DNA from 2 places in the Rhizobium sp. BK312 genome. Region 2 is predicted to be linked to the other one. Evidence: predicted binding sites of a transcription regulator. Region 2 holds the regulator's gene; the other holds the start of a gene.
The links. Region 2 encodes HrcA, which represses chaperone genes, less so after heat shock. Its sites were predicted from a motif close to GTTAGCACTCNCNNNNNGNGAGTGCTAAC; they were not measured.

Region 1: groES (co-chaperone GroES) is a predicted target of HrcA. The motif match lies at 2,468-2,496, and genes of this name have one in related genera.

Annotation. Positions count from the first base shown of each region.
Region 1 is NZ_JACHZP010000003.1:110,546-114,699, reverse strand. It holds gene FHT85_RS09155 (DUF3311 domain-containing protein) at 1-147, opposite strand, end outside; gene FHT85_RS09150 (bifunctional riboflavin kinase/FAD synthetase) at 281-1,264, opposite strand; gene FHT85_RS09145 (TIGR01459 family HAD-type hydrolase) at 1,280-2,128, opposite strand; gene groES (co-chaperone GroES) at 2,554-2,850, shown strand; gene groL (chaperonin GroEL) at 2,924-4,154, shown strand, end outside.
Region 2 is NZ_JACHZP010000005.1:307,366-311,519, forward strand. It holds gene FHT85_RS16370 (VOC family protein) at 1-264, opposite strand, end outside; gene rph (ribonuclease PH) at 276-992, opposite strand; gene hrcA (heat-inducible transcriptional repressor HrcA) at 1,165-2,253, shown strand; gene FHT85_RS16385 (GFA family protein) at 2,378-2,812, opposite strand; gene grpE (nucleotide exchange factor GrpE) at 3,026-3,667, shown strand; gene ptsN (PTS IIA-like nitrogen regulatory protein PtsN) at 3,761-4,154, opposite strand, start outside.

The sequences.
Region 1 (4,154 bases), on a different contig from region 2:
GATTGGCACCCACGCCAGCTGATACCAGTAGAAGAAAGGGAAACCCAACAGCACAGGATCGTGGCTGTTGTAGAAGGGGACCCAAAGCAAACCAATATAGGGAATAACGAGCAGCCAGCAGGCCGCCGTCCCGAAACGTTTATCCATCTCGTGCGCCTTTCGGAAAATGGGCGCGGCGACTCGCACCCGGCTATATGAGCATTGCAACATCCTTCCCACCCGCTCAAGGCAAAAAGATATTGCAGCGCCGCAATCCCCGCGCGCAATTCGGCGAGTAAAATCAGCTGAAAGCGATGACCCGGTCGAGTTCGCTGAGCGGCTGGACACCGGCGAGCAGCGCGCGTGCCTCGTCCTCATCCTTGCGGATCTGCGCGACCAGCGGATCGAGACCGTCGAACTTCAGTTCGGGGCGGAGATAACCGAAGAAGGAGACCGAACAGATCTGGCCATAGAGATCGCCGCTGAAATCGAAAACGAAGGTTTCCAGCAGCGGCGCCCCGTTGTCCGTTACCGTCGGACGCCGGCCGTAACTGGCGACGCCATCGCGGATGGTGCCATCGGCCGTTCGAAAGCGAACCGCATAGATGCCTGCCCTCAGCGATGTCTCGGGTGGCAGCTGCATGTTTGCCGTAGGGAAGCCGAGCGTGCGACCGAGCTTTTCGCCACCGATGACAGGCGCCTGAACGGTATAGCGATAGCCGAGCAGACCGGCGGCTTGGGCAACGTCGCCGTCCGCGAGCAGCGTACGAATGCGGCTCGACGAGATGACCTCCGTGTTTTCGTCGCGGAAGGCATCGATCAACGTCACGCCGAAGCCGTTGTGACTGCCGGCATTCATGAGGAAGGCGGGGCCTCCCTGACGATCATGGCCGAAATGAAAATCGAAGCCGGTGACGACTTCCGATGCGTGCAGCCAGTCGATCAGGATCGAATGCACGAATTCATCCGCCGAGCGCTGCGAGAAAGTGCGATCGAAAGGATATTCGATAACGGCGTTGAAGCCGAGCGCTTCCAGCAGCAGCGCTCGCAAAGGCGCAGGCGTCAGGCGGAACACGGGTTGATCGGGCTTGAAGACCGTGCGCGGATGCGGCTCGAAAGTCAGCACCAGAGCCGGAATGCCGCGCTCTCTGGCGATCTCCAGTGCGCGCGTCAGCACCGATTGATGGCCGCGGTGCACGCCGTCGAAATTGCCGATGGCGACCACGCCGCCCTTCAAGGCATCGGGAAGCGGCTCGCGGGTTTCGTTGCGGTGGAAAACGGTCATCGACTGCCACCCTCCTCAGACAAGGCGCGGCATCCACCACTTCGGCGAGGCCTGTTCGCGCGCCAGGAAGGCGCCGAGAGCGGCCTCATCCGTATGCCCCTCGACGACATATTCGCGGGCGTGGATGCCATGGCTGATATAAAGAAGATCGAGGCCGTAATCGAGTGCGCCGCGCACGTCGGTCGGCATGCCATCACCGATTGCCACCACGCGCGACAGCGGAAATTCGCTCTTGACCTCGCGGGCGGCCGCGATCGCTGCATCGTAGATCGGCTGGTGCGGCTTGCCGGCGATGCGCGTCTGGCCGCCGAGCCGCTCGTAATAGGCGGCCATGGCGCCGGCGCAGGGGATCATGCGATGGCCGCGCTCGACCACCAGATCCGGGTTGGCACAGATCAGCGGTACGTGGCGGGCCGCCCAGGCCGTCAGCATCTCGGTATAATCGTCAGGCGTTTCGGTCTCGTCATCGAAGAAGCCGGTGCAGACGATGCTTTCCGCTTCGCCGGCATCGACCCGCTGAACGTCAAGACCTTCGAGGATACCAATGTCGCGCTCCGGACCGAGCAGAAACACCTTCTTCGGTCCCTCGGCAATCAGCTTGCGGGTGACATCGCCCGAGGTGATGATGCGATCGTAGACGCTGTCGGGAACACCGATCGCACGCAGCTGCTCGACGACCTTCAGAGCAACGCGCGGAGAGTTGGTGATGAGGACGACCGCAAGGCCTTCGTCGCGGGCGGCTTCGAGCGCGATGGAGGCTTCCTTGTAGGCCGTGACGCCGTTATGGAGCACGCCCCAGACATCGCAGAGCGCAACATCATAAAGTCCGCCGATGTCGCGAAAGCTCTCGATCCGTTTGCCCATGCCGTCCTCGCATCAAATAAATCACGGGCTGACATCGCAAACCGGCCGGCAAATTACAAGAGCGCCATGCAAGGTTTTTGCGTCGCACAAGGCCTGAGCAGCAGGCGTGGGCAAGGTCGGCGAGCGGCAAGATTGCGCAGCGGAAGCAACGGGATGACGCTCTGGAAAAGGCTTGACCTGACCCTGTCTTCACGAGGGCAAAATGAGAGAACCTTTGCAACTACATGCTACGCGGCTTCGCCATGGGCGTTAATCATCCTCAAAACAAGCCGAGGCGCGCCGCAAAAAATTCACAGTGCTGTCCTTGACTCGTCCGGAAGCCACCCCTAAATCACGGTCGCTAGCACTCTCTGAGGATGAGTGCTAACAAAATCCATACGGATCCCCGCTGATCCGTGAATGTCATTTGATCGAGGGATTAGACAATGGCAAGCACCAATTTCCGCCCCCTTCATGACCGCGTCGTCGTTCGTCGCGTCGAGTCGGAAGAAAAGACCAAGGGTGGGATCATCATTCCCGACACCGCCAAGGAAAAGCCGCAGGAAGGCGAAATCGTCGCCGTCGGTTCCGGCGCTCGTGATGAGGCCGGCAAGGTCGTAGCACTCGACGTCAAGGTTGGCGATCGCGTTCTGTTCGGCAAGTGGTCGGGCACTGAAGTCAAGCTCAACGGCGAAGACCTTCTGATCATGAAGGAAGCCGACATCATGGGCATCATCGGCTAATTGGCCGGTTCCCTTTTCCGATAAAGCTGACGGGTCTTAAAGCCCGGAAAACGCGAATTCAGGAGTTTCAAACATGGCAGCTAAAGAAGTAAAATTCGGCCGCAGCGCCCGCGAAAAGATGCTTCGTGGCGTCGACATCCTCGCTGACGCAGTGAAGGTCACGCTCGGCCCGAAGGGTCGTAACGTCGTCATCGACAAGTCCTTCGGCGCTCCGCGCATCACCAAGGACGGCGTCTCCGTCGCCAAGGAAATCGAACTCGAAGACAAGTTCGAAAACATGGGCGCCCAGATGGTCCGCGAAGTTGCTTCGAAGACCAACGACGTCGCCGGTGACGGCACCACCACCGCAACCGTTCTTGCCCAGGCGATCGTTCGCGAAGGTGCCAAGGCTGTTGCAGCCGGCATGAACCCGATGGATCTGAAGCGCGGTATCGACCTCGCTGTTGCAGAAGTCGTCAAGGATCTCCAGGCCAAGGCCAAGAAGATCAACACCTCGGAAGAAGTTGCCCAGGTCGGCACGATCTCCGCAAACGGCGAAAAGCAGATCGGTCTCGATATTGCTGAAGCCATGCAGAAGGTCGGCAATGAAGGCGTCATCACGGTTGAAGAAGCCAAGACCGCCGAAACCGAACTCGAAGTCGTCGAAGGCATGCAGTTCGACCGCGGCTACCTCAGCCCCTACTTCGTGACCAACCCGGAAAAGATGATCGCCGACCTCGAAGACGCGTTCATCCTCCTGCATGAGAAGAAGCTCTCGAACCTGCAGGCCATGCTTCCGGTTCTCGAAGCCGTCGTTCAGACCGGCAAGCCGCTCCTCATCATCGCTGAAGACGTCGAAGGCGAAGCTCTTGCGACCCTCGTCGTCAACAAGCTGCGCGGCGGCCTGAAGATCGCTGCCGTCAAGGCTCCGGGCTTCGGTGATCGCCGCAAGGCCATGCTGGAAGACATCGCCATCCTGACGGGCGGCACTGTCATCTCCGAAGACCTCGGCATCAAGCTTGAGTCCGTCACCCTCGACATGCTCGGCCGTTCCAAGAAGGTTTCGATCTCCAAGGAAAACACCACGATCGTCGACGGCGCTGGCGCCAAGTCCGACATCGAGGGCCGCGTTGCCCAGATCAAGGCTCAGATCGAAGAGACCACCTCCGACTACGACCGCGAGAAGCTGCAGGAACGTCTTGCCAAGCTCGCTGGCGGCGTTGCCGTGATCCGCGTTGGCGGCTCGACGGAAGTCGAAGTGAAGGAAAAGAAGGACCGCATCGACGACGCTCTCAACGCGACGCGCGCTGCTGTTCAGGAAGGTA
Region 2 (4,154 bases):
GCCATCGACGCGGAAGCAGACATGACCCTGCCCCTTCGTGCCGTGCGGCGGCACGGGCAGGGCACCCGGCTCATGCGGCTTGACCGTTTCCTCGCTGTTGAAGATCAGGAGCACGCCCGGCCCGCAGCGATAGAAGACATGACGGTTGCCGCCGCGCGAGATCTTCTGCAATCCGAGCACGCCACCATAAAAGGCCTCGGCTGCATCGAGATCCTCCGCATAAAGCGCGGTTTCAAGGACGCCTGCGAGGGCCGGGTCAGCCATTCAAAATATCCTCAGGCGATAGCCTGCTTCTGCAGCTCCACCAGTTCGGCAATGCCGTTCTTGGCCAGATGCATCAGCGTGGCGAATTCCTCTTCGCTGAAGGGGGCACCCTCAGCCGTTCCCTGGATCTCGACGATGCCGCCCTTGCCCGTCATGACGAAATTGGCGTCGGTCTCGGCCGAGGAATCCTCAAGATAGTCGAGATCGATGACAGGCTGATCGGCGAAGATGCCGCAGGAGATGGCGGCGATGTGATCCTTCAGCACGCGCTCGACCTTCACCATGTTGCGGCTTTCCATCCACTTCAGGCAGTCGTAAAGCGCGATCCAGCCACCGGTGATCGAGGCCGTGCGCGTGCCGCCATCGGCCTGGATGACGTCACAATCGACGGTGATCTGGCGCTCGCCGAGTTCCTTGAGATCGACGACGGCGCGCAGCGATCGGCCGATGAGGCGCTGGATTTCCTGCGTACGGCCACCCTGCTTGCCGGCGGCAGCTTCGCGCTTCATGCGCTCGCCGGTTGCGCGCGGCAGCATGCCGTATTCGGCCGTGACCCAGCCCTTGCCGCTGTTGCGCAGCCATGGCGGCGTCTTGTCCTCCAGGCTTGCCGTGCAGAGCACATGCGTATCGCCGAATTTCACCAGGCAGGAGCCTTCCGCATGCTTGGAAAAATTGCGCTCGAACGACACCTTGCGCATCTGGTCGGTTTTTCTGCCTGAAGGCCGCATTCCACTCTCCTGAAAGTTTGTTGACCGCTTCTACGACCCACAGGCGGCTTTTGCAAAGGAAAAGCAGGCTGCAAAGCCGCTCGGCAGCCATGGCGGCATTTTTACCTTTTGCCATTGCTAACTGAATGATTATATTTTGCCCAAGGCTCAACGGAATGGATCTGACAGCAAAATGGTATTCACGACATCGTCGGTCTCGGATGTCATTGCTGCACTGGACGAACGCTCCAAGGAAATCTTCCGTCGCATCGTCGAAGGCTATCTTGAGAACGGCGAGCCATTGGGCTCGCGCAATCTCTCGCGCCTCTTGCCCATGTCGCTGTCGCCGGCTTCCGTGCGCAATGTCATGAGCGATCTGGAAGAGCTGGGGCTCATCTATTCGCCGCATGTGAGCGCCGGGCGCTTGCCGACCCAGGTGGGCCTGCGCTTCTTCGTCGATGCTTTCATGCAGGTCGGCGATCTCTCGGCCGAGGACCGCGCCAATATCGACCGGCAGGTGCGCGGCAGCAATCGCGACCAGCCGGTGGAATCGATGATGTCGGAGGCAAGCCGGGTGCTGTCGGGCATCTCGCGCGGCGCCGGTCTCGTCATCACCTCCAAGAGCGATCCGGTTCTCAAACATGTGGAATTCATCCGGCTGGAGCCGACCAAGGCACTCGCCGTGCTCGTCGGCGAGCACGATCAGGTGGAAAACCGCATTATCGAGCTGCCGGCCGGCACCACATCGTCGCAGCTGACGGAAGCGGCCAACTTCCTCAACGCCCATATGACCGGCCAGACGATGCCGGAATTGCGGCGGCAGCTGCAAACTCTCAAGGAAAGCGTGCGCCAGGAGCTGGATAGCCTCTCCCATCAGCTGGTCGAGCGCGGCATCGCCGTCTGGTCCGGCGGCGATGACGACGGCAAGCCGACGCAGCTTATCGTTCGAGGTCATTCCAATCTACTCGCCGAAATCGGCGGCGCGGAGGATCTGGATCGTCTGCGCCTGCTTTTCGACGATCTGGAGAAGAAGGACAGCCTGATCGAGATCCTCAATCTCGCCGAAAGCGGACCGGGTGTACGCATCTTCATCGGCTCGGAAAACAAGCTCTTCTCGCTGTCGGGCTCTTCGCTGATCGTTGCGCCCTATCGCGATGATGATGACCGCATCGTCGGCGCCGTCGGTGTCATCGGCCCGACGCGGCTGAACTACGCCCGCATCGTGCCCATGGTCGATTATACCGCGCAGCTGATCTCGCGGCTTTCGCGACCTGGAATCTGAGGAGAGGATCTAGAGCAATTCCAGGAAAAGTGCGCAGCGGTTTTCCGTCCGGAATTGCGAGGCAACAAAGAGATAGAGCGGTTCAGGGATTCCGTGGAAAACTGAACCACTCTAGCGGCTAAGGTCAATCGGGAAGCAAGGTTCCCGATCCGCCCATTTCGGCTGGCAAGTCCTTCTGCTTCGGCAGCCCGTCTTTCAGATGCAGCACCGTCGTCTCGTAGTTGACATGCACGCCAGGCTGAAAATCGAGGTCGGGCAGGACGGCCGCGTAGACATCGGTCACGCCCCACGGCGGATGTTCCGTCAGAAGATGACCGCCGCAGACCGTGCACCACTTGCGCACGCTCTTCTCGGTCTTCTGGTAGCTGCCGATCTTGTCCGCGCCTTTGGTGACGTGCACGGCTTCCGGCGGCCAGAGCGAGAAGGCATTGATCGGCCCTGCCGACCATTCCCGACAGGAGTCGCAATGGCAGTAGCCCATCGCCATTGGCTCGCCATCAACTGCGATTTCCACCGCGCCACAGAAACACTTGCCTGAAAGGGATTTGCCATTAGACATTGATCTCACCTCGCTGTGCTGAGATGTATTTCAGAATACCACTGGTAGGGAGGGCTGAACAGCCGATGTCACAAGCGGCAGCAATGAGCAGGCAGAGGTATTGCCGTCATCGCAAAGCCGTGAATTGGCTGTTCTTCTCGACAAAGCCTTGATTTTTTCCGAGCAAACCTCGATATCGGGCACATCCAAAGACCAAGCAATTCGGAGACCGTCATGACCGACGAAACAACAAAAACCGGACCTGACGCCACGGCGGCCGACACGTCAGCGGATTTCGCGCAGGATGCAGCGGAAACCGTAGATGCGGCCGAGCCGTCCCAGCCAGATCCGGTTGAGCTGCTGAAGGCCGAAAACGGCGAACTGCGCGATCGGTATCTTCGCCTGGCTGCCGAGATGGACAACCTCCGTCGTCGCACCGAGCGCGATGTGAAGGATGCAAAGTCCTATTCCGTGGCAAGCTTTGCCCGCGACATGCTCTCGGTGGCAGACAATCTGCGCCGCACGCTGGATGCCATTCCGGCTGAAGCACGCGCCGGCGCTGAAGCCGGCCTTAAGACGCTGATCGAAGGCGTCGAGATGACTGAGCGTTCGATGTTGTCGGCTCTCGAGCGTCACGGCGTGCGCCAGCTCGAACCGATCGGACAGAAGTTCGATCCCAATTTCCATCAGGCCATGTTCGAAGTGCCCAATCCCGAGGTGCCGAACAACACGGTCGTTCAGGTGGTGCAGGCAGGTTTCGCCATTGGCGATCGCGTTCTGCGCCCGGCCATGGTCGGCGTTGCCAAGGGTGGCCCCAAGATTGTCGAAAATGCCGAGCAGGGCGCCAACAGCCCGCTGGATGAAAAAGACGCCTGATCCTCTTTCGGGCAACGCCAATAAAAGAAAGAGCCGGACGATCTCTGATCGTCCGGCTCTTATTTTTGCCTTGGTCCGATGCGATCCAAGCCGTCAGGCAGCGTTGGATGCCTGCTCCTCGTTGAGGAAAGCGTAGATAGCGGAGGCGGAATCGGTGGCGCGGAGTTTGGCGACGAGATCCTGGTCCCGCAGAACGCGGGCGATGCGCGAGAGCGCCTTCAGGTGGTCTGCGCCGGCCCCTTCGGGTGCGAGCAGCAGGAAGACGAGATCGACGGGCTGGTCGTCTAGCGCCTCGAAATCGACAGGCGCTTCAAGGCGCGCGAAAATGCCGGCGATGGACTTGATGCTGGCAAGCTTGCCATGAGGAATGGCGATACCGTTCCCGACACCGGTGGAGCCGAGGCGCTCGCGCTGCAGTACGACGTCGAAGATTTCGCGCTCGGGCAATCCGGTCAGCTTGGAAGCTTTGGCGGCCAACTCCTGAAGC